One region of the Sphingobacterium ginsenosidimutans genome, then DNA from elsewhere that is predicted to be linked to it. Evidence: riboswitches for the same ligand, from Rfam matches in the RefSeq annotation. Region 1 holds a riboswitch; the other holds the start of a gene.
What was found. A riboswitch is a leader RNA that binds a small molecule or an ion and turns the genes downstream of it on or off. The one in region 1 is predicted to bind thiamine pyrophosphate.
Positions count from the first base shown of each region.

Region 2: linked by a shared signal. The riboswitch ahead of thiM (hydroxyethylthiazole kinase) and the one ahead of thiS (sulfur carrier protein ThiS) in region 1 are both predicted to bind thiamine pyrophosphate.

Region 1 covers NZ_BAAAZK010000002.1:753,627-769,697, reverse strand. The annotation lists gene ABFX33_RS03050 (hypothetical protein) at 1-532, shown strand, start outside; gene ABFX33_RS03045 (sulfatase-like hydrolase/transferase) at 526-3,948, shown strand; gene ABFX33_RS03040 (YaiO family outer membrane beta-barrel protein) at 3,945-5,186, opposite strand; gene ABFX33_RS03035 (HesA/MoeB/ThiF family protein) at 5,320-6,030, opposite strand; gene thiH (2-iminoacetate synthase ThiH) at 6,035-7,159, opposite strand; gene ABFX33_RS03025 (thiazole synthase) at 7,169-7,939, opposite strand; gene thiE (thiamine phosphate synthase) at 7,936-8,571, opposite strand; gene ABFX33_RS03015 (thiamine phosphate synthase) at 8,520-9,134, opposite strand; gene thiC (phosphomethylpyrimidine synthase ThiC) at 9,131-10,945, opposite strand; gene thiS (sulfur carrier protein ThiS) at 10,993-11,199, opposite strand; TPP riboswitch at 11,260-11,355, opposite strand; gene ABFX33_RS03000 (alpha-L-rhamnosidase) at 11,591-14,230, shown strand; gene ABFX33_RS02995 (phosphatidate cytidylyltransferase) at 14,417-14,971, opposite strand; gene ABFX33_RS02990 (hypothetical protein) at 15,522-16,071, opposite strand, start outside.
Region 2 covers NZ_BAAAZK010000002.1:1,193,638-1,209,708, reverse strand. The annotation lists gene ureC (urease subunit alpha) at 1-1,057, shown strand, start outside; gene ABFX33_RS05070 (hypothetical protein) at 1,214-1,798, shown strand; gene ABFX33_RS05065 (urease accessory protein UreE) at 1,808-2,356, shown strand; gene ABFX33_RS05060 (urease accessory protein UreF) at 2,360-3,055, shown strand; gene ureG (urease accessory protein UreG) at 3,067-3,705, shown strand; gene ABFX33_RS05050 (urease accessory protein UreD) at 3,708-4,499, shown strand; gene ABFX33_RS05045 (urea transporter) at 4,543-5,433, shown strand; gene ABFX33_RS05040 (DUF2490 domain-containing protein) at 5,459-6,259, shown strand; gene ABFX33_RS05035 (helix-turn-helix domain-containing protein) at 6,256-7,143, opposite strand; gene ABFX33_RS05030 (DUF1572 family protein) at 7,433-7,963, opposite strand; gene ABFX33_RS05025 (GIN domain-containing protein) at 8,197-8,940, opposite strand; gene tenA (thiaminase II) at 9,165-9,818, opposite strand; gene thiD (bifunctional hydroxymethylpyrimidine kinase/phosphomethylpyrimidine kinase) at 9,802-10,644, opposite strand; gene thiE (thiamine phosphate synthase) at 10,641-11,273, opposite strand; gene thiM (hydroxyethylthiazole kinase) at 11,263-12,066, opposite strand; TPP riboswitch at 12,146-12,238, opposite strand; gene ABFX33_RS05000 (VanW family protein) at 12,412-13,254, opposite strand; gene ABFX33_RS04995 (hypothetical protein) at 13,308-14,471, opposite strand; gene ABFX33_RS04990 (dienelactone hydrolase family protein) at 14,605-15,348, opposite strand; gene ABFX33_RS04985 (NAD(P)-dependent oxidoreductase) at 15,450-16,071, opposite strand, start outside.

The DNA.
Region 1 (16,071 bases):
TTTTGATAAACCGTTATCAGACTGGCAGCAGTTGCGACTCCTGTACTCTATTCATCATATACCTGAACTTTCTGATGTGCAGGTTTACAGTTGGTTAAAGAGTACAAATGATTCGGTCGTTATATTTACTTTGCGCCTGATCCGAAAATTTAGATTGATGGCGATGTATACAGCGGTCTATGACCTACTTGACCATTCAGCCATATCTGTTCGTGTGCAGGCTATACGGACGATGCAAGCCATAGAAAACCATACGACGATCAGCCAGTTTATGACCTGCTTCGATCAACAGCCCATTGAAGTGCAGCTTGAAATTCTTAAATCCATGAGAGTAGCCCGGAGCAGGGAATGTGAAGACTTTTTGAAGGAACAATTGTGGAATCATGCCGAGGTATCCGTTAAAATCTCTGCGGCTGAAGTGCTTGTCGTTCTAGGGGAAGATCAATATTTACGCGAAATTTCGGAAAGAACAGATACTTACGACCAACTTATCCAGATTATTAAACACGCTTTGCAAGAGAAAAAATGTTAGAATTTTCCCATATTGTATATGAAATTGTAGTTTGGCTGTTTTTACTTTATTCTGCCGCCGTATTTATTATCTATACGTGGATTGGACTATATGCTTATGGAGCAGTCTTTCGTTATAAACATAAAAACGCATTTACCGATTATAGTATTATTGCTACTAATCCCAATGCACCCACCTTCAGTCTGATTGCTCCGGCCTACAATGAGGGAATGACGATCATTGAGAATGTACGCTCTTTATTATCCCTGTATTATCATAATTTGGAAATTATTATTGTGAATGATGGCAGTAAGGATGATTCCATGCAGAAATTGATTGCAGCTTATGAACTCGAGTCCACTTCTTTTTTTGTTCAGGGAAATATTGAAACTAAGGAAATTCGGGGGATCTATAAAAGTAAAAATCCTGCCTTTAAAAAACTCATTGTTGTCGATAAAGAGAATGGCGGTAAAGCGGACGCACTCAATGTTGGTGTTAACATTTCCGCAGGTGATTATATCGTCTGTATCGACGTGGACTGTATTCTGGAACAGGATGCGATCTTAAAATTGGCGAAACCTTTTTTGGAACAAACAGAGAAACGTGTTATTGCCTGTGGTGGCGTAATACGTTTGGCCAATAATTGCAATGTAGTCAATGGATCCGTGACGGAGGTAAATCTTCCAAAGTCTTGGTTGGGTCGCACGCAGGCGCTGGAATATATTCGTGCCTTTATTTTGGGGCGAATGGCTTGGTCCAGGGCTTCTGGATTGATTTTGATTTCTGGTGCTTTTGGTGCTTTTGATCGTCAGATCGTTCTGGCTTGTGGTGGTTATGACAGAAATACGGTGGGTGAGGATATGGAACTCGTGGTACGTATGCGGCGCTATATGGAAGAGCAAAAGCAAGCCTATGAAGTCGTTAATATTCCGGATCCCTTGTGTTGGACGGAAGTGCCGGAGTCAAAAGAGGTCCTGCGCAAACAGCGCAATCGCTGGATGAGAGGCACCATGGAGACCTTATGGAAACATCGAAAACTGATGTTTAATCCCAAATACGGTCGTTTTGGTATGATCAGTATGCCTTACTGGTTTTTCTTTGAGTTTTTGGGACCTCTTGTCGAATTTACAGGTTACATTGTTTTTGTGATCTTTTTTATTCTAGGAATCATCAACTGGCCTTTCTTCTTTGCCTTATTTGCGCTGGTTATCGCTTCTGGAATTCTCTATTCAATTTATGCGATTTTGGTTGATCTTGTCAGCCACCAGGTCTATACAAAAAAACGGGATCTCTCGACTTTGCTTACAACCGCCATTCTTGAACCTTTATATTTTCATCCCATTGTTGTCAAAGCCGGTGTGCAGGGGGTAGTAGATTACTTTCGTAAGCAACATGGTTGGGGCGAAATGACAAGACAGGGTTTTCAACAAAAGGAGTCGAATGAGTCCGTTTGGAAATACTTGGGTAAGCGATTAAATTTAGCATTGCAGGGAATCGGTCCAGTCATGGCTGTTTTCTTTGTGTTGTACATGTTGTCCATCGGCATAGAATGGTGGTGGTATGGCCGACGTTTTGTCCAGCTGGCAGATGTGGGGGCAGGGAAATACTTGCTTGGAGACAATCTGCTCTTTGCCTTTCAGGTGCTTGGTTGCGTTGGGATAGGGTATTTATTGCTTCAGTTTCTCAGTAGCTTTTGGTCGAAGTTTCTGCTGGTCGTATCATTATCAGCAATCGTTGTCATTCAATTTATTCTGTTTCTGTATTTTGCGGAATCGCGAAATCTGCTTGGCGCAGACCTATTTTATTACAGTTCCGAGGAGATGAAACAGATTTTGGAAGCCAGTGGCATGCTGAGTTTTACGAATATCGCTTTACTTTTATTACTGATTGTGATCGCCTGGGTGCCGCTTTGGATAGCCAATAAGCAGACTTTTAAAAAGGCTTATGCGGGGATTGCTTTCGTCTCAATAGGCCTTGTGTCTTGCTTTATTTCTTCGGCTTCAATCTTGGGAAGCGCTTCAGCAAAAGATGAATTTGTGGCCAATGCAAGTCGAAGTAAATGGCGTTATTTTTTTGATTCCAATTTATCCGATTATGTGGCGGAGCATCCCGGAATGTTGGCTGTACTCGGTCAAGATGATGCGGATCCGAAGGAGCTGGATAGTAAATTTCCTTTTCTGAAAACTGAAGATACCAAGGATTTCCTGGGAGCCTATTTAAACAAGACAACGAAGGCACCGAATTTGCTCATTCTTGTTATTGAAGGTTTGGGACATGCCTATAGTTCGGAAAATGGTTATATTGGCAACTTTACGCCATTTATAGGTGCGTTGAAAAAACAATCCTTGTATTGGGATAATAATATGAGCTCCTCGGGAAGGACATTTTCGGTATTGCCTACATTAACTGGCTCATTGCCTTTCGCCATGCATGGTTTCCTTGAGCAGGATACTTTGCCGGATAACTTTAATCTGTTCAACATTCTAAAGCATAACGGGTTTAATACCGGATTTTTCTATGGTGGTCATTCTAATTTCGATTTCATGAAAAAATTCATGGACTATAACAAAATTGATAGACTCATTGACCAGGAGGCTTTTGGTCCACCGTATAAGAAGTTACCGGAAAAAGGAGGCGAAAGTTGGGGATATGAAGATCAGGCTGTATTTAGCAAATTGCTTGAAGTACAAAAAGTGCAGGAGAATCCCTATTTCCATGTCCTGCTGACGCTATCGACACACAATCCTTTTTTAATTAATAATGCAGCCCATTATGAGCAGTTATTTGATCAGCGAATCGCATCTATGGAGCTGTCTCCGACGCAAAAAAAATGGGCCCTGGAGAACCGGACACAGCTTGTTTCAGTTTTAAATTTGGACGATGCGATGGCACAGTTTTTTAAGGAATATAAAAAAAGACCGGATTTTGCGAATACCATTTTTATTATCACGGGAGATCACGCTATGCCGGAGATACCTTTACAGAGTAAAATAGACCGTTATCATGTGCCACTATTGATTTATTCGTCCCTGCTAAAAGAAGCAAAGACCTTTCACAATTTTGTGAGCCATTTTGACATTGCTCCTTCGGTACTGGCATATTATAGAGAAAATTTTGCCCTAAAAACTCCAACTCAAGTGACCTGGATTGGTCAAGGCCTTGATAAAGGCGCATCAGCGAAAGGAGAGGGGATCGCCATGATGCAGAGCAAGAATCAACTGATTGACTTTGTGCGCGGTAATTATCACCTTTCTGAGGGCCAATTATATCAACTGGATGGCACATTCAATGAAGATGTGGCCCCGGATAATGCAAAAGAAGAATTGTCCAAGTGCTTTGAATTGTTTAAGCGCAAGAACAAACTGTTTTATACCCAAAAAAGATTGTTACCAGACAGTGTCTATGTCAACTATTTTAGACCCTTGAAGAAAGACTAAAATTTGCGGATATAGCCTAGGATGATATCCAGTTGATTTCCTTTTTCTTTTGGTCGGAATTCTTGGTTATAATAGGTGCTCGAGATCGAGAATAGGTTGCTTTGTTTAACCGAAAAATTATACTCAGCACCTACTTTGAATGTCTTTAATTTGTATGGAGCGTTGTCCAATAGATTATTCCGGTTTTCCTCGGGACTCAAACCTGTTCCGGCACTAAATCCGAAGTAATCGTTTGCACCTTTGGTATAGTAACGCACTGTGCCGGTATAAGATTGGGAAATATTCTTCTCGCCGGGTGTGAGGTATGTCCTGAGATTAAACCAGAAGTTTTGGTAATACTTCCCGACGGAAGCTGTATACATCCAGATATTATCACTGAAATAAAGCTGTCGGTATCCGATTTCCCCCTCAAAACTGTTGGGTAGGTTGGCGTATAAGGAGACACCTGTACGGTATTTGGCAAATATGCCTACATTATTGGAGTATGCTGCTCCGACATAGAGGTAAAATATTTTGGATAGACGTGGATAAGCTTCCATTTCAAACTGTACACCATTCTCAGCGAACTTATTTGCATAATTTGTTCTAAAGATCACAGATCCAATCGGGGTAGCACGTTTATAGCTTAAGCCAACGATATGCCAATTATTGTCAAACTGTTTGTCAAAATAGACGAAATTATAGGTTAAACCAATGGCGTTTTTAGCGGTATATTCCTCAATGTTTTTGGCCAAAGATCGCGCTTCCGCATTTTTTGGGTCTAGTTTGAGGAGTTGATGCACTGCATTTTCGGCGACCTCATAGTGATTGGCGCTATAGTTGATCTTGGCTTTCAACAACAGGAGATCCTGTGATTGCGGGTGAAAACCCAGCCCTTTGTCGGTCAGCTGGCTCGCTTTCTCAGCCTGGTTATTCCAGTACTCCAGCGCTGCATAAGCTAAAAAGAAGTCTTCATCTTTTGTATTTTTCTTATCTAGCTCATGAAAGAGCGTCCGGGCTGAATCAATCTTGTCTGACCAGGTATAAAGACGCCCCAGAAAGATGCTGATGTCGGTATACTCTGGTGCCTGTACAAGCGCCTGTTTCGATAATTGGATGGCCTGCGGATAGTCTTTTGAATCAAAAGCGACCTTACGTGCTTTGGCAAAGAGATCATCAGCGGTGATTTTTGTCTCTTGGGCAATTGAAAATAAAGGCAATAAAGCGAGTGATAGTAATGGATAGATTACTTTTTTCATTCCAGATTGTATAGTTGACATTTAGCTTGCTAATATATAAACTAAAATTAGAAAATATTGTTTGCCAATGCTTGTTTTAGATGAATTTTAAGAAGAAGCTCTCCGCAGATAGGAGAGCTCGTTAAGTTATATCTTAAAAAGAAAGCTTCGTAAAGCGCCAGTGATAGGTATCGACAAGAGTCAATTGATTACAATCTACGGGCAGGCCGGCAGCCATTTTGAGCACCTGCATAGCCATCATACTCCCTATTATGCCTGGTAATGGCCCTAGTACACCATTTTTATCACAATTGGGTACTTGTTCAGGAGAGGGAACTGTTGGAAATAGGTCCAGGAGGTGCTTGCTTCCTTGATAATTAAATACGGCCAATTGCCCCTCGAATCCATATATACTTCCATAGACTAAGGGCTTGTTCAGCCTGACGCAGGTTTCATTGAGCAGATAACGCGTCTTGAAGTTGTCACAGCAATCCACAATGATGTCATAGGGTGCTAAGACTTCTGTTGCATTGTCAGCCTCGAGCTTCAGCTGTACCGGTTGAAAGTCAATGGTACTATTATGCTGTTTGATGTAATCGGCTGCACTTTTTGTTTTGCTGACATGTAGCTGCTTTTCACTATGGATCACTTGCCTATTCAAATTATGAAGTTCGACCTGGTCGAAGTCAACTAAAGCAATACGACCGATGCCTGCTGCGGCTAGATATTGTAATACGGGGCTTCCCAATCCTCCAGCACCCACAATAAGCACCTTGGAATTCATGATTTTTCGTTGCCCCACAACACCGATTTCCTCGATAAAAATCTGTCGGCTATACCGTTCGAAAATAAGGTCTTCTTTCATCTGCCTAACGTACTAATCCTGAGTAATTGCTTTCCCAATCTTTCATCACCGGGTCATATCCCATTTTCCGGATTTGATTTTTTATGGTTTCCATATCCCGTTCGTCACTGACCTCAAATTGCTCCAGGGCTTGTGGATCTACCACATAGCCACCGGGGTTTGTTTTTGAGGCTGCACTCATTGTTGTCACCCCGATGGGAATGATATGATCCCTGAAGCTTTCATTTTCCCGGGTGGAAATTGAGATTTCCAGATTTTCGTTCCATAAGCGGTAAGCACAGATCAATTGGAGCAGGTGCTTGTCCGAGAGGTGGAAATTGGGCGCTACAGAGCCTTCGGCTGGTCGCAGCCTTGGAAAGGAAATAGAATACCGGGTCTGCCAATACTGTTTTTGCAAATAACTGATGTGGGTAGCCGTAAAGAAGCTGTCTACACGCCAATCCTCCAATCCGAGTAATACCCCCAATCCAATTTTATGAATGCCGGCCCGCCCAATGCGGTCTGGGGTATCCAGACGATAATCAAAATTGGATTTCTTCCCTTTCGGGTGGTATTTCTTATACACCTCCCGATGATAAGTTTCTTGGTAGACCAAAATAGCATACACCCCTGCAGCCTGTAATAATTGATACTCTTCCTGTTCCAAGGGTTGGACTTCGATCGATATTTGGGAGAAATGAGGTTTGAGCAGCTCAATTGCATTTAAGAAATAATTGATTTCCACCGTTTTGTTTGCTTCCCCACTGACCAGCAATACATGGTTGACACCCATGGATTTGAGTGCCATCGCTTCCAGTAATAATTCGGTGTTGTTCAGTGTTTTTCGCCTAATCTTATTGTCCATGCTAAACCCACAGTAGGTACAAATATTCTGACATTCATTGCTGAGATACAGTGGTGCATAAAGCTGGATGGTCTTGCCAAATCGTCGCTGCGTGATCTGCTGTGCTTTAAGTGCCATCTGCTCCAGATAAGGTGTTGCAGCGGGAGAAATAAGTGCCATGAAATCGTTGAGTGTCAAATTCGCGCGGTTTAATGCACGCAGTACATCTTGATCCGAGGCGCCATAGATCTTTGTTTGAACTTCTTCCCAGTTGTATTGGTCAAGTATCTCTTTAAAATCGTTCATGGCGCTATATCAATCGAATAAAAATGAGGTTAACGGACTCGAACTGATCGCTCGGGAACTGATAGGGCCCAAACCAGCTTCATAAGCTTTACGTCCCGCAATGACGGCTTCTTTAAAAGCTTCTGCCATGTACAGCGGATTATTGGAAACGGCAATTGCAGTATTGACCAATACGGCGTCAGCACCAATTTCCATGGCCTTAGCGGCGTCCGAAGGGGCGCCAATTCCAGCGTCAACAACTACCGGTACATTGCTTTCTTCGATAATGATCTCCAGGAAGTCCAATGTACGGAGCCCCTTGTTGCTGCCAATGGGCGCCCCCAAAGGCATAACGACAGCTGTTCCGGCATTTTCCAGTCGTTTGCAGAGCACAGGATCTGCATGGATATAGGGCATGACAACAAACCCCAATTTTGCCAGTTCTTCTGTTGCCCGTAATGTTTCAATCGGGTCAGGTAATAGGTAGCGTGGATCAGGATGGATTTCCAGTTTGACCCAGTTTGTTTCAAGAGCCTCTCGGGCAAGTTGGGCCGCCAAAACGGCTTCTTCTGCTGTTCTTGCTCCCGAAGTATTGGGAAGTAGATCTATTGTCGTTAGATCAATTGCAGCGATTAATTCGTCATGTGCAGCAAGCTGGTCAATCCGCTTGAGTGCAACAGTAACCAGCTGCGAACCAGAAGCCTGAATGGCCGCACTCATTTCGTTCAGATTGCCAAATTTGCCTGTCCCCATAAATAATCTGGACGCAAAGCTGCGATCGGCTATTTGTAATATGCTCATGGTAAAAGATTTTTAATGGATGAAATAATGTTTGGTGTCTGGGTGATCAATCCTGATACCGCTACACCATAAACTCCTGTCTGCAACAGATTTTGAATGTCTTCAAGACTGCTGATTCCACCGATGGCGAAAATCGGAACAGGAGGGAGTCCCTGCTGATTGATTTGGTTGATGATATTTTCATATCCCGCTAGGCCTAATAATGGACTGAGCTTTTGTTTTGTATCAGTATGTCTATAGGGGCCGAGTCCGATGTAATCACATTGTTCTGCTATTCGGCCTTGCACATCTTCCAGGCTATTTGCGGTACCGCCAATAATTTTGGATGGCCCCAATAGCCGACGTGCATCGGCGATAGCACAATCCGTTAGTCCAAGATGTACACCATCGACATCCAGTTCCTTGGCAAGTTTCACATGGTCATTGATGATGCATTTGGCTCCGAATTGTTCACAGATCTGTTTTATCTGCTGTGCAAGCCGAATGAAATCTTGCTCGTCAGCTTGTTTCCACCTTATTTGGACCCAGTTGGCGCCAGCATCCAATGCCTTTAGGATGTTGTTCTTCTGTTCTGTCCGTGTCAGTCCCTGCGAGATATACTGTAGTCTTTCGAGCATAGTTGATGTTTGCATGTAATAAAATGTTGAATAGGGTTGGGGGCTTGCCATAAAGCGCCAAGTAAAGCGATTCCATCTGCTCCAGCTTCCATTGAAAGCAGGCAGTTCTCAGCTTTTATCCCCCCCAGACCGATTAAATGAACATCAAAATTGGAACGGAACTGTAATTGATCCAGTACAGCATTGTGCTGCCCATAGCCTGCTTTGGAAATGCTTGGAAATAATGGACTTAAAAAGGCATAATTCCAGCATTTGTCCAGCGTATTGAACTGATTGATATGATGGACTGATGTCGAGCAGATACAGTTGGTCAGCTGCGGATCAAAAATGCCGTTTCGCCGATGATGTTCATTTAAATGAATTCTGTTAATATGAAGTGCATTTGACAGCTGCGGATGAGAATGCAGAACCAGTCTATCGTGATATGTTGCATCTATTGATGCTACATATCGCTGCATTTGTTCATCTGAAAAATGATATTTTCGCAAGTGCAAAAGATCAAGCCCCTGTTCAAACAGTGCATGTATGGTCTGAAGTTCTGAAGTGAATTCTTCCGCTGCTGTCAATGCAATGATCATAAATAGATTTCCTTTCCTTGGGCGATGAATTCCTGTGATTTTTCAAGCATACCCTGTGCTGCGCTATCCCTGATTTCCTGTGTAATTTTCATGGAGCAGAATTTTGGGCCACACATCGAACAGAAATGTGCTACTTTGGCAGCGTCTGCAGGTAAAGTTTCGTCGTGGTATTCACGGGCAGTGTCTGGATCCAATGACAAGTTGAACTGATCCTCCCAGCGGAATTCAAATCTCGCCTTACTCAGGGCGTTGTCGCGATACTGTGCCCCAGGATGTCCTTTGGCTAGGTCTGCAGCATGCGCAGCCAGTTTGTAGGTGATGACACCATCTTTCACATCTTTTTTATTGGGCAGTCCGAGGTGTTCTTTTGGTGTTACATAACAGAGCATGGCACAGCCATACCAGCCGATCATTGCCGCACCAATGGCAGAAGTAATGTGGTCATAACCCGGAGCAATGTCGGTTGTCAGTGGACCGAGGGTATAAAATGGAGCCTCGTCACAACATTCCAGCTGTTTTTCCATGTTCTCTTTGATAAGCTGCATCGGAACGTGGCCCGGTCCTTCGATCATCACTTGTACATCATGCTTCCAGGCAATCTTGGTTAACTCACCCAAAGTTTCCAGCTCTGCAAATTGTGCGGCGTCATTGGCATCGGCAATTGCGCCGGGGCGCAACCCATCACCAAGCGAAAAAGCAACATCATACTGTTTCATGATCTGACAGATCTCTTCAAAATGGGTATAAAGGAAGTTTTCCTGATGATGGAAAAGACACCATTTAGCCATGATGGATCCACCTCTTGACACGATCCCTGTCACCCGCTGTGCTGTTAAATGGATATAACGCAATAGAACCCCAGCATGTATTGTGAAGTAGGATACACCCTGTTCGGCCTGCTCGATCAGGGTATCCCGAAAAATTTCCCAGGTGAGATCTTCGGCAACACCTTTGACCTTTTCCAGCGCTTGATAGATCGGGACAGTACCTATTGGAACAGGTGAATTGCGGATAATCCATTCGCGGGTTTCGTGGATATTTTTGCCTGTAGACAGGTCCATAATTGTGTCGGCACCCCAGCGGCAGGCCCAAACGGCCTTTTCAACCTCTTCTTCGATACTTGAACTCACTGCACTATTACCGATATTGGCATTGATCTTTACCAGAAAATTGCGACCGATAATCATCGGCTCACTTTCCGGATGATTGATATTATTAGGGATAATTGCCCTACCAGCGGCGATCTCCTCACGGACAAACTCTGGTGTAATATATTTTCCGACAGTTCGGGCACCGAAATTTTCGCCCGGATGCTGATGATCCATGCCCGGTGTACTATCAGCAAGTTGCTCTATCCGTTGGTTTTCACGAATGGCAACATACTCCATCTCTGGTGTAATGATCCCCTTTCTGGCATAATGTAATTGCGTCACATTTTTACCCGGTGCAGCAACTTTAGGTTTATGGCTGTAAGCAAACCGAAGTTCGTCCAATGTGGTATCTGCCAGACGTTTTTGACCATATTGCGAACTGATCCCTTCAAGCTGTATGACATCCTCGCGGTCCAGGATCCACTGATCACGAAGACGGGGAAGTCCTTTACGGATGTCAATCTCTTGTGTCCCATCTGTATAGGGACCAGAGGTGTCATAAATACTGATGGGCGGGTTGACCTCGATCTGTCCATTACTCAATTTGGTCGGACTCAATGAAATCTGACGCATGGCCACCTTGATAGGGAAGAGTGTACCAGGAACAAAGATTTTGGTTGAATTTGGAAAAGGGGTTTGTGTGATTTTTTCTGCTGTCATGTTAATGGGGAATTAGGTATATTGAATTGATTCTGCTCCATACGAGATTATCCGCCTTGTGTAGCGGTTATGAGTAGGATATGATCATTGGGTTGTAAAACTGTTGCGGTCCAGTTGTCTTTTGGAACAACGCAGTTGTTGAGGGCCACGGCAATACCTTGGGTTTTACCGGATAATTCCGTCTGTAAAAGTTCGGCCAAAGAGCCCGGTGCGGGGTCGAAAAATCGGATTTGATGATTGATTGTTAGTTCCATTCCTTTTATTTTTTTGGTAAAACTTTAGGAATGGCAACAACAAGATACAGTAATGTATCTGGAAGATAGCTTACTTTTCCCTACGCCAGTATGATCTGGATCAGGTTATAAGGGTAAAATCTCAGCCCGCATATGCAGACACCCCTAAAGTCGGGACTAATATAGGATTATTTTGATGAATAATCCAAAACATTGCTATTAATTTTCATCGGCAGGATAACAGGACAGTACAGTTTAATTATCTTGATAATAATTGATATATTCGTTTTTGAATCAACTAAAACAATTTAACACTTTTTGTATTCCTGTTGAGTGTGTGCATTGTCACCCAGGAAAGAACCTAAATGCTATGCTAGGAAATACAGAAAGCTGAACGAAGTATAAACTAAACATGCGGAAAATTTTACTGATGACGATGCTGTGTGTAAGCTCGATACTGTATGCACAAAAACAAAAAGAATGTCTGCCAATTGAATTGAACTGTGAACATCTTGTGAATCCGCTGGGTGTGGATAAATCAAATCCCCGCTTAAGCTGGCGACTGACCGATAAGCGACAGGGAGCGAAGCAATCTGCTTATCAAATCTTGGTAAGCAGTGATTCACTTGCATTGGTAAAAAATAAAGCTAATAGCTGGAATAGCGGAAAGCGACTGAGTTCGGCGATGTTGATTCATTATGACGGTATTAGCTTGAAACGGCAGACAAAATACTATTGGAAAGTGCGTGTCTGGGACAAAAATGCGAGTGAAAGTACATCTTCCATCGCTTCATTTGAGACTGGTATGATGGGGATGGAGAACTGGAAGGGGAAATGGATCAGTGATAATCAGGATATTCACGAGCAGGCGGCACCGTATTTCAGAAGAGCATTTAAAACGACCAAGCCGATTAAGTCTGCCCGTGCCTATATTGCTGTGGCGGGACTTTACGAGCTTTCAATAAATGGCAAAAAAATAGGTGACCATCGTCTGGATCCGATGTATACCCGATTTGATAGACGTACCCTCTATGTGGTGGAGGATGTGACCCGTCAGATCCAGCAGGGAAACAATGCCATTGCTGTCGTATTGGGAAATGGTTGGTATAATCATCAACCATTAGCGGTATGGAATTTTGATAAAGCCCCTTGGCGTAATCGTCCCACATTTTGCTTGAACCTGCGCATTGTCTATCAGGATGGCAGTGAGGAGACGTTAACTACAGACCAACAATGGAAGACGGCGGCGGGACCTATCCGTTATAATAATATCTACACCGGCGAACATTATGATGCCCGTCTGGAGATGCCGGGATGGGATACTCCACAGTTTGACGATTCACAGTGGCATGCCATTCAGTATCGGAACCCACCTTCTACTAATATTGTTTCCCAACAGATGGTGCCCATCCGCCTGGTTCGATCGTATTCGCCGAAATCAATGAAAAAGATGGATGAGAAAACCTACATCTTTGATATGGGACAGAATATGGCCGGTGTGACAAAGATCAAGATTGGTGGTAAGGCAGGGACGGTGATCAAAATCAAGCATGGCGAACGATTGCAGGCAAATGGACGCTTGGATCTGTCCAATATTGATGTATATTATCGTGGGAATAAAGAACTGGAACCCTTTCAAACCGACATCTTGACGTTGAGTGGTAGGAAAGAGGATGAATTTATGGCGAAATTTGGCTATAAAGGCTTTCGCTATGTCGAAGTGAGCAGCAGTGATCCGATTGTATTGGACGAATCCGCTGTTACAGCTTATTTCATGCATAGCGATGTACGTCCAATTGGTCAGCTGAAAACTTCATCCCCCTTAATAAACGGTTTATGGGAAGCAACCAACAATGCCTATCTGTCCAACTTAATGGGTTATCCCACAGATTGTCCGCAACGGGAGAAAAATGGCTGGACTGGTGATGGTCATCTCGCAATCGAAACAGCCTATTATAATTTTGACGGCATCACTGTCTATGAAAAGTGGATGGCCGATCATCGGGACGAACAGCAGGAAAACGGAGTGTTGCCTGATATCATACCAACAGGAGGTTGGGGCTATGGTACCGCAAATGGCTTGGACTGGACAAGCACCATTGCCATTATTCCTTGGCAAACTTATCTGTTTTACGGAGATGCCAGCTTGCTAGCTGAATGTTATGACAATATTAAACGTTATGTGGATTACGTGGATGGAATCAGTCCCAATGGCTTGACAACCTTCGGTAGGGGAGATTGGGTGCCGGTCAAATCGCAGTCTAATCTCGAACTTACCTCATCTGTTTATTTTTATGTTGATGCGACAATTTTGGCCTCTGCCGCAAAAATGTTTGGAAAAACAGCTGATCAGCAGAAATACGAAATGTTAAGCAAGAAGATCAAAGATGCCATCAATGCGAAGTTTTTGGATCGTTCAAAAGGGATCTATAGCACGGGGACGCAGACAGAGTTGAGTGTGCCTTTATATTGGGGCGTGGTACCGGAAGCGATGAAAGCCAAAGTTGCAGCCAATTTAAATAATAGGGTAGAAGCGACCAATTTTCACTTAGATGTTGGCGTATTGGGGGCAAAAGCACTTTTGAATGCGCTCAAAGATAACGGCTATGGTGAGACAGCCTATAAAGTTGCGGTACAGGATACCTATCCCTCCTGGGGCTGGTGGATTGTCAATGGGGCGACAACATTGCTGGAAAACTGGGATCTGAAAGCAACAAGAGATATCTCTGATAATCACATGATGTTTGGTGAGATTGGAGGCTGGTTTTTTAAATCCATTGGGGGTATCTTGCCTGATCCAACACAAGCTGGCTTCAAACATGTATTGTTAAAGCCTATTTTCCCGAAGGAGCTCAAGGAGTCTTCGATTTCTTATCAGTCTTCCTATGGCAATATCCTGTCCAGCTGGAAGGTAAAGGGGAACAAGATTGAATATACCGTGGAGATACCGGCAAATGCCACGGCAACGTTTTATCCGCCTGAGAATATCCGCAATAGCAATGTTGTCCAATTGGAAGCGGGGAAATATCAAATGGATCTGGAATTGAAATAAAATAACGCGCAATATAGGCTTTGGACGAGCTAAAGACTTCGTACCAACTTCGTACCAACTTCTGCTTTACATCGGGAGCTGCGCGATATTTCATCGGTTTCTCCGGCTATTTTTCCCGATGAAATACCGAAGACAATCCGAAGCGAATTGCTGAAACGGTGGGAGTTGGTACGAAGAAAGAGGAGCCTAAGGAAGAAGAATATACAAACCTGCGATGGTACTTATAGGAATGGTTAAATTATCATAGCCATCTTTGCTCAGTGCTTCAGCGAGTGTAGCCATGAGCGCAATCGAGGTTATTATGCTGAGTTCCTGAAAGCCGAGATTCGAGCCGTGGGCGTATTTCCAGACCAAAAAGGCTACAATAATAGCACTGATAAAGAAAACAATAGATCCTGTCAAGGTCTTTTTTGCGCCAAGGATCATATAAGGCCATAGGGGCCATTTTTTGCCAGATAATGCGGCCATAGGATCACAGATAGCTAAGGTAGCCAAAGGTAGATAATAGAAAATGTAGCGATCATCCAGATAAGCCTGAGTTACAAAACAAAGATAGACTGCGGCAGGATAAGCTAGACTACCCGCAGATTTTCGGTCAATTGCATGAATAGATTGTAATAAATTAAATTTTAGGGACAGGACCAAAATCACTGCAAATAACCCACAAAGCAGTAATACGGACCAATGAATCGCAAGTAAAATAGGGAATAACAGTGAAATAATGCCCGTGCCTATATGCACGAGTTTTCTCGTGAATTCGACTCTAATCTTAAAACGATGGTATAAAATTTCAGAAAGGGCAAATAGCAGCAATCAGAAAACAGGTGGATAGGAGCCGGAGGTTGGGTTTTGAATTTAGCAACGAACTTCAAGTGATAGTGGGAGGTTGCAACGACCAGCAGGTGGAAGAATTTGCAAAATTCATCTTAAGGCATGAAGGATTTAAATAATTGTAGGATGACAGGCATCGTCATCTCTTCATTGCGTTTACGTATAATGCGCAATGGACTGTATTTATAGGTTTATTTGACCTTTAAAATATTTGTACTATTATAAAACAGAGCGTGGAAAGATAAGAAAGTGCAGGGGGATTATGGCTTGAAAATCATCTTATTATAAAATGTAATATATACTTGCCGTCCTCATCAGTAACCTGCTTTGTCGACCTAATCATCGTAATAATTTTATAAAATTTACTAAAAACTCCATCAAAAAGAAGATCTCTTTCCTTTTGATGGAGTAAGTAGCTATAGTATATTGACTATATAAAATTATAATTGATCATATAAAATTATAACTCTCCTGACCAGGATTGGTTACGTACGCAACGGATCTGACGAAATTGTGTTTCTTGTGCATAACCTATATCAAAACGTGTCGAACGACCAGCATAGTTAACCGTAAAATCATTAGGTCCGCGATAATCAGTGGTATAGGCGACGTGTGCAAAGGTAGTCCCACAGTTGGTACAATTTGCGTCAGGTACGCTTTCCCACTCATCGCTGGTCCAGCGACTTGTATGGGTATAGATCCCATCCCTTGCCGTGTTGCTGCGGGAGTCAACCTGGCTGCGCGACGATATTAATTTACCGTCTGCATCCATTATACCGTTGAATGCAAACAAGATCCTGTTGCTGTATTCCGAAAAGTTTCCCCTGGAAGAGCCTCCATCTCCATCAAAGCTCAGGTTCACTAAGGCAATCCAGTCATAAGTATCCGCATTGCTGTTCGGATTAGAAAATCCGGAATAAGGATAAGGGGTTCGCTGTTGGACAAGGCTCTCTGCCTCTGACCGGGTAGGCAGACGCCAAATCCCCTTTGGATAAACCTCCAAACAAGGA
Region 2 (16,071 bases), 440 kb from region 1:
AATTCACGAAGACTGGGGAGCAACGCCCGCAACAATTGATAGAGCATTAACGGTAGCTGATAAATACGATGTACAGGTTGCTATTCACACCGATACATTAAATGAAGCGGGTTTCTTAGAAGATACGATTCAGGCGATCAACGGTCGTGTAATCCATACCTTCCATACAGAAGGTGCCGGTGGTGGTCACGCTCCGGATATCATCAAATCGGCAATGTATCCAAATGTATTGCCAGCTTCCACAAATCCGACACGTCCATTTACAAAAAATACGATTGATGAGCACTTGGATATGTTGATGGTTTGTCACCACCTGAGTAAAGAAATTCCTGAGGATGTGGCTTTTGCCGATTCACGTATCCGTCCGGAGACAATCGCTGCTGAGGATGTATTACAAGATCGTGGTGTATTTAGCATCATGAGCTCAGATTCGCAGGCAATGGGTCGTGTAGGTGAGGTTATCACACGTACCTGGCAGACAGCGGACAAAATGAGAAAACAAGTAGGTCCGCTACCTGAAGATGAAGGGAAAAACAACGATAACTTCCGTGCACGTCGTTATGTCGCAAAATATACAATCAACCCCGCAATTGCACATGGTATCTCAAAATACGTAGGTTCTATCGAACCGGGTAAAATCGCAGATATGGTTATCTGGCGCCCAGCTTTGTTTGGTGCTAAACCGGAAATGATTATCAAAGGTGGTATGATCATCGCGTCCAAAATGGGGGATGCCAATGCATCCATTCCTACACCACAACCGATTATCTTACGTACAATGTTCGGCGGATTGGGAAAAGCTGTTCATAACACCTGTTTCAACTTTGTTTCCAAAATTTCATTTGAAAACGGCATTAAAGAGGAATATGGCTTAGCAAAAGGCTTACTTCCTGTAGAAAACTGTAGAAATATCTCCAAAAAAGATATGATCCACAACGACGCTACACCCGAAATTATCGTTAATCCGGAGAACTATGAAGTAAGTCTGGATGGAGAAATTTTGCGTTCACAGCCGATTGATACCGTTTCTTTAGGACAGTTGTATTTCTTGTTTTAATCTGAATGGAGACTACCATGGCTTGATCTTGCATCAGGCCATTATAAAAGAAAAACACATTAATAAAACGGTCGTGAGCCAAACGTAGCGCTGATGATCAATGGGCAAAGGAAGGCTCATGATCGTTTTATTGCCCTTAAAAACAACGATATATCAATGAAAAATTTAAAAATATTTTTGGGATGTTGTCTGGCAATAGCATGCTTTTCGATACAATCGGCTTCTGCTCAAAAAGGCGGAATCATGCTATATGGTTCGCTCAATTACCATGAAACCGCTGCTGGCCACCAATTTAGTGCGGCACCAGTGGGCGTAGGCTATTTTTTTAATGACAACATGAATGTGGGGATAAATTATGGATTCAACAACGCCTATACGAAGGCGCTTGACTTTACAGATCATTCCCATGAAGTTGGTCCATTCTACAGTAATACCTGGCCGTTAGGGGAACATTTTATGTTGATCGGTCAAGTGGATGCACATTACATCTGGGGTGACCAGCATGTTGTTAATGCATCCGGAGGCATGGTGGATGGAAGCTACAATGGTTTCCTGTTCAGAGTGTATCCGTTGGTGGGTATTGACCTCGGAAAAGGCTGGGCTTTGAAAGCAAAAGTCGCGGAGCTCTCTTACAAGAAGAAGCATGGCAAGGATGCTGTTATTCCAGATGATCACGAAGTGATTACAGGGATCAATGGATCAACTGTGGGATTGGGATTGTCAAAAAATCTATTTTTTTAAAGCACGAAAATGATTATCACAGAAATCACAAGGAATATCAATCGCGAGCGGACCAATAAGCGTCATGATCTGCTGTCGATTGAATGGTATGAATCCACCAAACGTATTCAACGTCTTCGTACAGCGGAGGGGATGGATATCGCTGTAAAATTATTGGGCAATACTTCCTGCTTGCAGGACGGCGATATCTTGTATGAAAATGAAGAAAAAGTAGTTGTGGTTACCATCAGACCTTGTGAAGTTATTAAAGTGATGGCAATTGATTTCCTTCAAATTGCTTTTGTCAGCAGTGAAATCGGAAACAAACATTTGCCTCTATTCGTAGAGGCAAATGAATTGCTGATACCCTACGAACGCTCCATGTACGAGTGGTTGACCAAAAATGGATTTGACCCTGTGTGCTGTATGCAGCAGCTGCTGAACCCACTCCACGCAAACGTAGACCCGAAGCATCATCAAAAGTTGAAATTTTCGACAAAAAATATTCCTCTGTTCATTCAGGAGCAAGAGGATACTGGTATTGCGTCGACGGTCGCATCAACAATAATGAATAAATAATTTATGTCAATAAAAAATACTTTTCTGGGCAAGTTGCTCCATCTCGCAGATCCGACGCTACCGATCGGTGGATTTACCCATTCAAATGGGCTGGAAACCTATGTGCAGCAGGGCTTAGTCTGTGATAAAGCAACTACTGACAAATATGTGCGCCATAATTTATGGTACAATCTAAAGTATAACGATGCTGCCCTAATGAAATTGGCCTACGAGGCCACCACATCCGAGGATTTAAATGCATTGATCGCTTTGGATCAGGAGTGTACAGCATTGAAGAGTCCAAAAGAAATCCGGGAAGCCAGTAAAAAACTGGGCGTACGCATTTACAAAATATTTAGCCGTTATCAACAACAGGATTTTGTTATTGCCTGGGGCAAATTAATTCAGAAAAAGGAGGTAGATAGCCATTATTGCTTGATGTATGGTATGCTGGCTTCGTTATTGGAAATTCCTTTGGAAGAAGCATTACATGGCTTTTATTACAATGCGGCCATCACCATGGTGACGAATGCCGTGAAACTCGTGCCGCTCGGACAGCTCGATGGTCAGGATATTCTTTTTGGCCTCCACGATGATATACTTGGGCTTTGTCACGAGACTTTAGCAGTTGAACGAAATTTAGTGGGGCTGTGCAATATCGGATTTGATATCCGCTGCATGCAACACGAACGATTATATTCTAGAGTTTATATCTCTTAAAATCAAATAAAATGGAAAATAGAAAATATGTTAAGATCGGTGTCGGCGGTCCTGTGGGTTCCGGCAAAACAGCGTTATTGGAAAGATTGAGCAGACGTCTGGTAAATGAGTTAGATCTGGCGGTTATTACAAATGATATCTACACCAAAGAAGATGCGGAGTATATGGCGAAAAATAGCTTATTACCTCGCGAACGTATTATCGGTATTGAAACAGGAGGTTGTCCACATACCGCGATCCGTGAAGATGCGAGTATGAATCTGGAAGCTGTAGACGAACTGGCTAGCCGTTTTCCTGATCTGGAACTTATTTTGATCGAAAGTGGGGGCGACAACCTAACTTCAACCTATAGCCCAGATTTGGCAGATATCACCATTTTCGTAATTGATGTCGCTGAGGGGGAAAAAATGCCACGTAAAGGTGGTCCTGCGATTACACGTTCGGATCTGTTATTGATCAACAAGAAAGACTTGGCGCCTTATGTGGGCGCGAGCTTGGAGGTCATGGAACATGATGCCCGTATGATGCGCAAAGGTGCTCCATTTTTGTTCTCCAATTTGAAAACTGGCGACGGTCTGGAAGAGATTGTGGGCTGGATCAAGAAATATGCATTGCTTCAGGATATTGAAGAACCTAATTTACTTCGTTAATTATGATTTGTTCTTTAGCCGTCAAAATAGCACATCGTGAAGGGAAATCCTTTATGAAGGATGCTTATGTCACTCAACCTTTTCGCATTGTCCCTGTCGGTCAATATCAAAAAGACAATGCGGCTTATTTGATGATCATGAGTTCCTCACCGGGATTATTGGATGGTGATGATCATCAGATCAAAATTGATATTGCGCCGGGAGCAAAATTACAGTTGCAGACGCAGGCTTATCAGCGTCTGTTTCATATGAAGGGGCATTCTTCGCAAACAATGCAGGTGAGTCTGGGCGAAGATTCCGTGTTTTCCTATGTTCCTCACCCAGTGGTGCCACAACATTCCTCTCATTTTTTGAGTCACAACATTATCCATCTTGCTTCCAATTGCCATCTACTACTGAGTGAAATCGTGACCTGTGGAAGGAAAATGTCGGGGGAGGAATTTCAGTACAATCATTTTCAGAATCTGACGGAATGTTATGTGAATGGTCGACTGGTTGTAAAAGATAATGTGCTGTTACAACCCGATCGTATGCCCATTCAGGGATTGGGCATTCTGGAAGGATACACACACCAAGGGACGCTGATCTATCTGAATAGTGCCGGGTTAAGTCCAGATGAATGGATCGAAGCATTCTATGAAAAATATGGGGAAACCAAGGATGTTGCCTTTGGTATCAGTGCTTTGCAACATGATGGTTTTATGGTGCGTGTGTTGGGGTATGGTGCTGAGCAACTTTACCTTCTTTTTAAAGAGATGCAAAGTGCTTTATGGGAAAAATTATTCCTGAATTAAATAACGGGGACTGAATACAATTTTTAAATAACAAATTATTCTAATGAAAAATAACATCCTGGCTTTTGTTAAAGCTGTTTTTAAGGGATTTGGACAGATTATGTTACAGGGTAACATCTGGACCGGAGTCCTGTTTATTGGGGCTATTATTTATGATTCCGCACTCATGGGATTTGCTGGGATACTGGCGAATCTTGTCGGGGTAATAACAGCGAAATTGATGAAGTTTGACGAAGACCATATTAATGATGGGCTCTTTGGATTTAATGCCACATTATATGGGATTGCGTTGGTCTTTTATTTTCAGGCTAATATCTGGGTATGGGCTGCCTTGATCATCGGTTCTGCATTGACTACGATTTTAATGGGCTTTGCACTGAAGAAAAATATTCCTGTATTTACGTTTCCATTTATCATGATCACCTGGATTGCGCTATATGTATTGAGTATTCCAGAATTGGCTTTACGGACCGTTCCAGAGCACTTTGTGGATATTCAGGAAATGGACGATTTCCTTATTGAGGGACATGCCTTTGGTCAGGTTATTTTTCAGGGTAGCTTAGTTGCGGGTCTGATCTTTTTCATTGGTGTTTTTATCAGTAAGCCAATCGCGGCGTTATATGCTTCTGCAGCTGTAATCATTAGCGTTTATATATCGCATCATGGGCATGAATCAACCGATATGACGAATAACGGGATCTTTAGCTTCAACGCAGTGTTATGCGGGATTGCTTTGAGCGGGCAACGCGTCAGAGATGGTATTTATGTACTCATTGCGGTTATTATAGCAACCTATTTTGACCATTTCCTGATCCACAATGGTTGGACGACGCTAACGTTTCCTTTTGTGGTCGCGATGTGGGCAATGGAGCCTATCAAACGACTGGACAATTGGTTGGTGGCTAAATTTTCTGCGACAGCGGAGACATCTTAGTCTTTTTTTACTAAAATTTTATCTGATGTTGAAATTTCGTTTAATAAATCTATTCCCAATAATGCTCTTATTGGGAATTCATATAAATACAGTATATGGGCAGGTAAGTCCACCAGGGCTTGGTAAAGCCAAAACGGCCTCCTGGTCGGTGTTGGGCCTGCGACGCAAGTTGGACAGTGCCGGAACAAAGGAAGCACTGACCTATATCGGCCTGGGAACCAAAAGTACACCCGACGACTCCAATCCTTTTCATAAGCAGGCTATCTGGGTGTTGAATCATGAGGTCTATCACAAATTTGCACCAAATCAGCAATATAGCTATGCGCTGAGCTACAGGCGTCAAAATGTATATGATGAAAAAGCACCCTACCACAATGAAGGAGTTGAACAGGAATTCCGATTGTATGGACGTTATGCCTATACTTTTAAACTGTCTGAACGCTGGAAATGGAAAAATACACTACGACAGGAGTTCCGGAAATTTTTTACTGCAGACTTTCACAAGGCAGAAGAGAATTTTCAGTTTAGAACCCGACTGAAATCGCAGTTGAATTTTAAAATATCCGATAAAAATAAGCAGGAACTGGCGCTGAGTGCCGAAGGTCTTTTTGCAATCAGTAAACTGAACGAACCGGATGCTTGGTCGAGCTTTGGTTACAAGGAAACACGTTTGGGTTTTTACTATATGACAGATATCCCAAAGACGCCTTTACGATTGGATGTAGGCTACATGAATGATCTGATCAAAGGCTATGATCAAGTGGATTTTGGTGTGCATTATCTGGCGGTTGACCTCATTTGGAACCTGCCTTACCATAAACATTAGTCTGCCATAAACTTATGTTTTCGATAATCACTGGGTGAATACCCGGTGATTTTTTTAAATAGCCTGGTGAAATAGGAGGGCGATTGGAACTTCAGTTCGAAAGCTATCCCCGCAATATCTCTCGTGGCGTCCTGCAAGAGGATCTGACTATGCAAGATGCTGATTTCAGTAATCCATTGCTTGGGTGGCTTATTGGTGGCCTCCTTCACACATTTGTTCAGGTAGTTTTCGGAGATATGCAATAGGTTGGCGTAAAACAATACATTTTTATGGTCAATATGAAACTTTTGGACATATTCCCGAAAGCGAAATGCAATATCCAGTTGCCTGCTCATCGGTGCCTTGGTTTCGATATCCGATTTTATAACCTTCAATAAGATGCACTGCATCATCGAGATACATACCTCCATCACGCGGCCTTCAGTAAAAAGTTCTTCCTCCAAAAGAATCAGCAGCTGCTGAATCCAATGGGCAACGTGCGGCTTTAATGTCGTGAAGGGATGGGAATTGAAAAATTTGATGTCATTGATCCCAAGTTCGATATCAGTGACAATCTCATTTTCGTAAACCACAAAAAAACCTTCAACATCATCGGAGATCGCTAACGTTGCGGTGATATTACCTTGCTTGATATTGATGACTTGATGTTCAGTCAGTGTATAGGAGGCCGATTCCAGGTGTTGAGTCAGGGAACCTTTCGTTACGAAAATTAGAAAATTAAAGGTAGTACGATAGGGAATGACGGGCATTAAAATGCTTCGAAGATAATTTTCGATTCGATAAACCTGGATTTTACTTTCGTTAAATAGATTATGCTCAGAAACATCAGGTAAGAATAACTTTTTATACTCGTAATTGTTGATGATCTTAATCGAATTTTTCATCTGTAAATAATTATAAATTACCTGTCTACGCTCAAGTAGATCATTGAGCTCCCTGTACTTGCTATTTGTTTTGCAACCCTAAACAAGCTAATTCCCATGGGATTGAATCGTAAAGGAATTAGTAACGGTAGATCACACAAATATAATCAATTCTTTGCTAAAGAACACTTAAAACAGTTCCTTCCATGTAACGTTTTAAACGGATTTGTAGTATACGATTGCAATTTAAAAATTTAGGCGAAATGACTGCCCAATCAACAATTGGACAGCTACAACCAATAGTTACAATTTATACTTTTTTGCTTTGACCAAATTTTTCTTGGTTAAAATCTGCAGATTTTCCTTTTGGAATGGATAGTGATGTCCATTGCTCATCCTGGCACATTTTTCCGATGTAAACGATCTGCCCTACGTGATAGGGGTAGTGGGCAAGTTGGCGGTGGATCGCCGCCAATACGGTATGTCCTTCTCCGCGGATAAAGATTGTTTTGGTCAGGTCTTGCTCATTTAAAGATTCAAGTGCTTGAAATAAACAATCCCAACCTTCGTTCCACTGTGCGATCAGTTGTGCTCTGCTCATTTCGGTATTTTCGAATTCCATATCGCGGTCTCTTCCCTCTTTTTCACCATCCGAATGTAGAAAGTCTGTCCAACGCGAAAGCATGTTCCCATGGAGGTGTTTCACAATGAGGGCAATACTGTTGCTGGAAGGGTTGAATTGCCAGAACAATTGCTCATCACTCAATTGATCGAAAGTCTTGTCTCCCAAAGATTTGAATTCATGAAATTGCTTGAGGCTACTTGCTAAAAAATTATCCATTGGATTGTGTGTTATGTGTGCTTGTGTTTCTTAGCACAAGATACGAAAATATCAGATGATATCCGGTGAATTGGCTCCTGTTAACAGGCTGTTTGGAAATAAACTAATCCAGTTTCTGACCGATGAGGATAGGCCGAACAGGCAAAAAAAGGTGGCACTGGGGAGGGCGCCACCTTTAGCTAACTAAACATTAAACATAAATAAACAGTCTTTTTTAAAGACCTAAACTAAAATTACATAACGACTCGGCCACTTGTCGATTTGTCAACTTGGACATTTCGTGGCTGATTTTTTAAGGATATCTTTGCCGAGGTAGAAACTTTACCGTGCAGATTATCCTTAACACTTAAGGTAACACCAGCCGATGTGCTGGCATTGACCTCCGCATTGGTTGTTGTAAAAGCGGCCATGTCAACTGATGCGGAGGAGTTGGTATTTAAATCCAGATTCGTCGCACTTCCTGCAATTTCCTGTCTTGACGAACTTGTTGAATTTACCGTTAGATTTTTTGCACTTACATCAGCCGTTAACCTACTCGAGGAACTTGTTGAAAGTGAAATATCATCAGCAATTAATTTTTTAAGTGTAATTCTGGCCGATGAAGAAACATTGACAGATATTTTGTTTGCCTTGATGGTTTCGTTGCTGTAGATTGATCCACTGGAAGAAGCCGAAAAACTTGTCGGAATTTTACTCGAATATACCGTTACACGGTTGTTTCTTGCATTTCTGATCTGTGAATTCCGTTTATATTGCACATGTAATATGCCATTTTTAACATTTGTCTCTATCAGCGACAGATGCTCCGCATTGTCAGCTTCAACAACAACTTCATTGCGATTGGATTGAACGTAATCTACACGTAGCGATGTCGCTGCAGAAATGCCATCCGGAGCAGAAATTTTACGGGTTTCACGTTCTTGGGCCTGAGCCACGTATAAAAATGAAATAAAGGCGATGGTTAAAATTCTTTTCATGGTTTTGTCTATTAGTAGTTTTTAATTCTATGCTATTATAATTTTTATTTTAATTTCGAAAAACAGCCTCATTTCCTTCCTTACATCTATAATAGTGGTGCCAAAATTTAAAAACCATGTAAATCGCTGATAAACATCTTTTTTTACTTTTAGACGTTTTCTCCTATTGCCCATTTTTGAACAACTGGTGTTCGCTATCGAACAATTTAACTGTTGTTTTTTTGTTACCACATTCTCTTTTCGTAAGCTGCCTGCCAGAAATGATATTCCAATCGGGAAGCTGTTATAAATACTTGTCGCATTTTCTCCCGATTTGTTGCAGTAGTTTGTTCAGAAATTTGATCGACGTAATTTTTGGCTTTGTTCACACCCTCGGCGAAGTCCTCACCACTATAGGTATCGATCCATTTGGAATAGGGGTTTTGGTCGCCACTGGCGATCGAAACGATGTGGTCGCCAACTTCTTTATAAATCCAAAAGCAGGGCAAAGTCGCAGCCATAGCGACTTCAATAGGCTCAAAGGCGACCACACTTTTTAAAAAATGCACGTAATGGTGGCAAACGGGTTCTATCTTGTTGTCGTCTTCCGGATCCAGGCCAAATTCTTTAAAATAGTTTTCATGCAGCGCTTTTTCGACGATAAGTGCATTGCGCCCAAATTCAAAATAATCCAGGGCTTGTTGATTATCGGCACTCTTTGCACCGATAAAAGCTAAAACACGTCCAAATTCCTCCAGATAGAAAGCATCCTGGCGCATATAGAATTGAAATTTTTCCAGCGGTAGACTGCCATTGCTCAGCTCGGAAATAAAAGGCATGGCTAAGATATCAGCATAAATTGGTCTTATAGCATCCCAGGCTTTATCGCTCCATTTCATGAAAAATAAGTTTAGAAGGGTTGTGGAAATGATTAAGTGGCCCATTTCCTTTGCCAATAACGAGGTCTTTGCTTGCCTTAATTGCCTCGTGGACATAATCTAAAGCGGTAGCGACAGCCTCAGCAAGGGGGAATTGCTGCGCTAACTGGCTCGCTATTGCTGAAGAAAGAGAACAGCCGGATCCATGTGTATTTTTGCTGTCAATTTTTTCTGATTTAAATACCAACGGTGATGCGTTTTGCTGAAAGAGGAGAGAGGTAAGCTCGCTTGTCTGGAGGTGTCCACCTTTAATAAGGACTGACTGACATCCTTTTTCAAGAAGTTCAATGCCTGCTTTTTCCATTTCTTGGACCTTAGCTATGGTTCTTCCAACAAGTACACTGACTTCATCCAGGTTGGGAGTGATAATCGTCGCTTGTGGAAAAAGCAAGTCCATACATGCCTGTATTGTGTCATCATGAATTAACTTGTGACCACTTGTTGATACCATCACCGGATCAAATACGATTGTTCCACGGTAATCTTTCAAATAGCTGCTGATCAGTTCGACAAGTTCAATCGTGTGAACCATCCCAATTTTGATCGCATCGGGATAAATATCTTCGAAGATCGCATCAAGTTGCTCACGCACAGCTTGGGTCGGTATCTCGTAAATATTCCGCACTCCTTGCGTGTTTTGCACTGGTAATGCCGTTAAGACGTTCATGGCATAACATCCAAGGGCTGATATAGTTTTCGTATCAGCTTGGATACCGGCTCCGCCACTGCCATCAAACCCCGCAATGCTCAGTACAGTGGGCACTGTATATTTTTTCGTTATGTTCATGTTAATAATTCCTTTAATTGAGCGCTACGCTCTCTTGGATTTTTACTTTGGCAAATTGCTGATACGACTGCAATGGAATCTGCGCCAGACAGCCAGGCACTTGCACTGGTATCCAGGTTCATACCTCCGATGGCGATCAAGGGCTTTTCAGTTAGATTACGTAACTCAGCCAATCCACTGATTCCCCAGGTTGTAATGGTGTCTGTTTTTGTTTTTGTTGGAAAGATTGGGCTGACACCAAGGTGGTCTACAGCGGCCATCTGTTTGCTGTCAAGTTGTGTCCGATCTTCAAGCGACCAGCCAATTTGAAGACGATGTCCGTATTTTTCCCTTATTGCTATAGGTTGACGATCATTTTGTCCGACATGCACCCCCCAGGCCTCGATTTCAATCGCAATATCCACGGCATCATTGATGACCAATGGGATTCCGTAGCGATCGGTAAGCTGTTTTAGCTTCTTGGCTTTTTCCAGAAACCCTGTCGGCGTTTCGTTCTTTTCGCGTAACTGAATAATATCCACACCGCCGATTATGGCTTCTTCGGCAACGTGGAGCCAAGATTGTGGGTAGCAGTCCTGTTCGGAGATAACCAGATACAAGGGGTAAGGAAATAGGGGATTAATTGCCATAATGCTTCAAGTTGAGATGCATCCGGATACGCTCTTCATTCAGCAGATAGAGCTCATCATAGAGGTTCATCTGTAAGGAACCCGGACCAGAGGATCGCGTTGTTGCCAGTTCACCTGCTAAGCTCAAAAGGGAGACACCGGCGGTCGCTGCTTCAAAAGGATGGTCTGTGACTGCTAAAAATGCACCGATGAGTGCAGTTGCGCTACAGCCAAGTCCGGTAACCTGGGGCATCAAGGGGTGCCCATTGTGTACCTCTGCGGTATGCTGTTCGGACAGGATATAGTCTACCTTTCCGGAGATGCAGATGATAGATCCCAATTGTTCTTGTAATGCTTTACCAAAGCCGATAGCAGCTTTGCTGTCTGCGGTGCTGTCTACTCCTTTGGTATTGACCTGGTTGAAATTGTAAAGGCTCATGATCTCTGATGCATTTCCCCGTATCACAGTGGGCTTTAATTCCAGGAGATTTGCCAATAAGTCATTGCGAAAAGCGGATATTCCCGCACCCACAGGATCCAATACCCAAGGGCGGCCAATGTTATTGGCGTGTTCTGCTGCTACAAGCATGGACTCGGCAGTAAGTTCACTCAATGTGCCGATGTTAAGTACCAACGACTGGGCAAGATCAACAACCTCGCGTACTTCGGATGGACTGTGAACCATGACTGGGGAAGCTCCAAGAGCAAGGAGTGCATTGGCGGTGCTATTCATCACTACCAAATTCGTAATATTATGTACAAGTGGTTTTTGTCGTCTGACCTGTGCTAACAGATCGATAATTAAATCTTCCATTCCTTTTTGTTCGCTATGTTTGTACGTGGCTTTGTCAGGAAGAAATGAGACAGATGGGCTGTCCGGTATATTGTAATATACGTAAGCGGTTGCTTTTCCCTACGCCGGTATAAACCGAATCAGGTTCGAAGGGACTATCTCAATTCTATACAGAATACCCCCAAAGCCATATCAAATTTAGACAAAAAAAAGGACTTTTTATAACCCCTGTTTTATTCGGTCCGTGAATGGTAAAAATGACAGCGAGCGATTTGACAGACATTTTCAGTATTAGATGGGAAATAGATTGAACCGACAACGAGTAGAGGATGATGTCAAAATGATCTCGTGCAGCTAAGCTGCTTGTTAAGAATTTATATTGTCTTCAGCTGGCAATTCCGTGTAGTCAGGAGGGGTATAAGTGACGCGGGCAAAATTTTTCGTCAGGAGTTCCGTATCAACAACCTTTCCACCCTGAAATTTTAGGAATTTTTCCCGCCAGATTTCATTTTTTCGATAGAATTGATCTCCTATTTTAAGGAATTGATGCTCCTTTTCAATGACGTGATAGGCAAAATCGAGCTCCTGATCGATCCTCAGTTCACCTTCAAGACATTTTTCGGTAAACCAGAGATTAATCTGAAACGTATAGGGGGTATTGTTGGTAAACTGATAGTCACGATAGTTGTAAAATACCGTTGCACCACTTCCGAAAGGTAATACACGCCCATCATCGGGAAACGGATCAAAAGAATGGTGATAACGCTCTGTGACTGTCAGCGGGCTATGGATAACAAGCCAATGGATCAGGTTGGAAATCTGGCAGATTCCACCGCCTATACCTGCCCGTGCTTCGCCAAAAGATAATTCCATCCCCGGAAGATAGCCTTTCTTCTGTGTGGGCTGGCCGACCAGTCTACAGAATGAAAAGGTTTCACCGGGCTGGATCAGTACACCATTGATCTGCTTTGCTGCAATCTTTAGATTGGTCACTTTATTGATCTGCAGCTGCATATTGTTTTCTCCCAGCTTCTTTAATAAAACAGACTGGTGTTTTTTGATGCGGTACTGCAGCGCTGTTGTAGACTTGGTTTTTGTGTACTTTTTATTATCCAGTAACCAAATGGCTTTTCTTTGTGTCCTTCTTGCCCAGACAGCGAGAAAATACAGTAAAGGGTGGCGTTGACTTATTAATTTCCGTTTTTTCACTAATGACAAATGATGGTTTATTGCTTGCTTCTATTTCAGTTTGCGCGTTTGAATTATTGAGAATTGGAGGAACTTTCCTTTTTTTGTATTGTTTTAGAGGTAATTTTATCCTGTTTGTCAAATACAGTGCTCTCGTATTGGTGGTCGCCCAGGTCCTTTGAGACTATTTTCAATTCCAATGTACCATCACGATAAAACAGATAGGTGCTTTCGTTGTCTTGCACAGCTATTTTGGATTCGGCAGTGAGCTTCCCTGTTGGGTCAAATACCTGCCACGAAGAGAAATTGTCTGCTTTTTGGGTATCATAATAATACAGTGTACGTTTTTCGATAGCGTCATTTAGCCCTGAAACTTCCTCAATAAGCTGCCCATTTTCATTGTAACGGTGGTCGACCCAATGCATCCGTTGGTAAACGAAATGAATGGACTCCTCCCGGATCAATTGATATTGATCATTTAAATGCTGGATGGAGACGGTTCGCCGCTCAGGATCGGTAATGAGAATAGCATGCGGTAAGTATTGATAAATTGTACTAGAGGACCATTTGCTGTTTTGAAGCTGTTGTATCGAATCGATTAATCCCCATTTGTTGTAAAAATATTTGGTGTAATAGTTGACCCCATTAGCCAAATTGTTTGCCGAGAGTTCTTTGCCTCGCTGATAAACGGTTGTTATAATGCCGCTGGGTTTTTCGAGGTTCTCCCCTGTAAAAGTCTGCGAAATATAAGTTCCGTCATATTTGCCTTTTTTCTGCGTGGAGTAGATCGGAAGACTGGGGCGGGAAATGACGGCCTCAGCATATTGCCTGGATGGTTTAAACGGAATAGCTGCTATGGAATCGAAGAATAGTTTCGCATCGTATTTAAGCGCTTTTTGAGCTGTACTTGTCTGCTTATTATTTGTCATTATTGGCTTTGCGGCCTGTAGATAGCTTTGACTGTCATAGATCACTTTTGGTCTGCTCTGGCCATCAAACAGGATCATGGCATTTCGTTGTTTGAGGGTCGGTACATCCACTGTCCACTTACGCTTGTTGACAACAAAAGTAAATTTTTGGGCATCTGTTTTTGAGACCAGGAGTTTGGTGGTACTATAGGGAACCTGTCTAATAATTTCATTTGCCTTTTGATCATGGAGACGCATCGCGAAATCCGTTGATTTATCGGATTCATTGGTAACGAACAAGATCGCTTGGGTAGGTGCCCCGATTTCCATTGATTTTATCGTTTGGGATCGTGCCACAGTCGTACAAAACAAGAGTACCAATAACTGGAAAATAATGGGATGGGGCGCTATTGATCTGGAATGACAGTTCATTTGAATAGGGGAAGCTTTGGCTTTATATGCTTTAGTTTAGTACTTCTTTTAGGAATAGTAAAGTATGCTCCCAAGCACGTTTGGCCATGACAGGATTATATTCAGGTGATTCCGGATTGGTAAAGGTATGGCCAGAATTGGCATAGGTAATGATCTGCCAGTCCGCTTTTCCTTCATTAAGTTCCTTGACTAACCCATCATAATCTTCTTTTGATACACTTTTGTCAGCGGCGGGATGTTCAACCAATACTTTCACATTGATCGCTGCATTAGGTCTGTCGGCTGATTTGGAGAGTCCACCATGAATACTGACCACTCCTGCCACAGGAAAACCAGCGCGTGCTGTTTCCAGTGCTCCGGTTCCGCCAAAACAGTAACCGATTACTGCAATTTTTTCGGAATCAGCTCCAGCTTCCTTCAATTGTTTCAGAGCAGCCGCAATGCGCTGCTGATAGGCCTTGTAGTCTGCTTTATAATGGCTGGCGATTTTCGAAGCCGCTGTATTGTCGGCGGGGATATTTCCTTCACCATAGATATCGGCAATGAAAGCAATATAACCTTCTTTTTCAAGTTGCAATGCGGCTTGTTTCGCCTCGTTATCTATGCCTTTCCATGCGGGTAAAATAAGGACCGCAGGCCCTTTTTTGTTGGCGTTGGACGTGATAAGTCCGTTCAGTTGCTGTGTTCCGTCTTTGTAGGATACTTGTTTTAACTCCTGTGCTTTCATACCCATGGTAACCATAGTTAATAGAAAAAATGTCAAAGCTGTTTTCATCTGTTCTTAATTTTTTTAGCCGTCAGATGGCCTGTGTGATTAAAGATAATACCGCTGTTTCCGGTGAAAATCCTTCGTGTGCTTGATAAACAAATTTAGGCTCAGGAAGGTTTTATTGATTCAATAATTCCGATCACATCCAATTGTCCCAAACCGCTGTCATGCGCCTTTTGATAGGTGTCGAGCAAGGTGCCAAGAAGGGGATAGGAGGCTCCCGCCTGTTGTGCCAACCGGATATCTTTTAACATCAGATCCAGCGCAAATGCTGCGGTATAATTTCCTTCAACGAGCAAAGGTGTTTTTACTTTTGTTGCTCCGCTACCACTGGCACTATCGTTGATAATCTCTAGCATTTCACTACGTTCAATCCCTAATTGATCAGAGAATAAGATGGTTTCGGCCAAACCTTGATAGATGATTGATAGAAAATAATTTATGGCTAGTTTGGCGGCAATACCTTTGCCACTTTCACCAAGATGTTTAATGGATTTTCCCATCTTCTCAAGGTAAGGTCTGGCACGTTCAAGGTCGGTCTGTTCTCCGCCGACCATAATGATCAATGTACCTTCGGCAGCAGGTTTGGTACTTCCAGCGACCGGAGCATCCAGAAATGCGGCACCTTTCGCTTTTAGCTTATTGGCAAGATTGATACTCACATCTTGAGCGATGGTACTCATATCCACAAATAATTTTCCGCTGATAGGCTGTTCAAGAATTTTACCG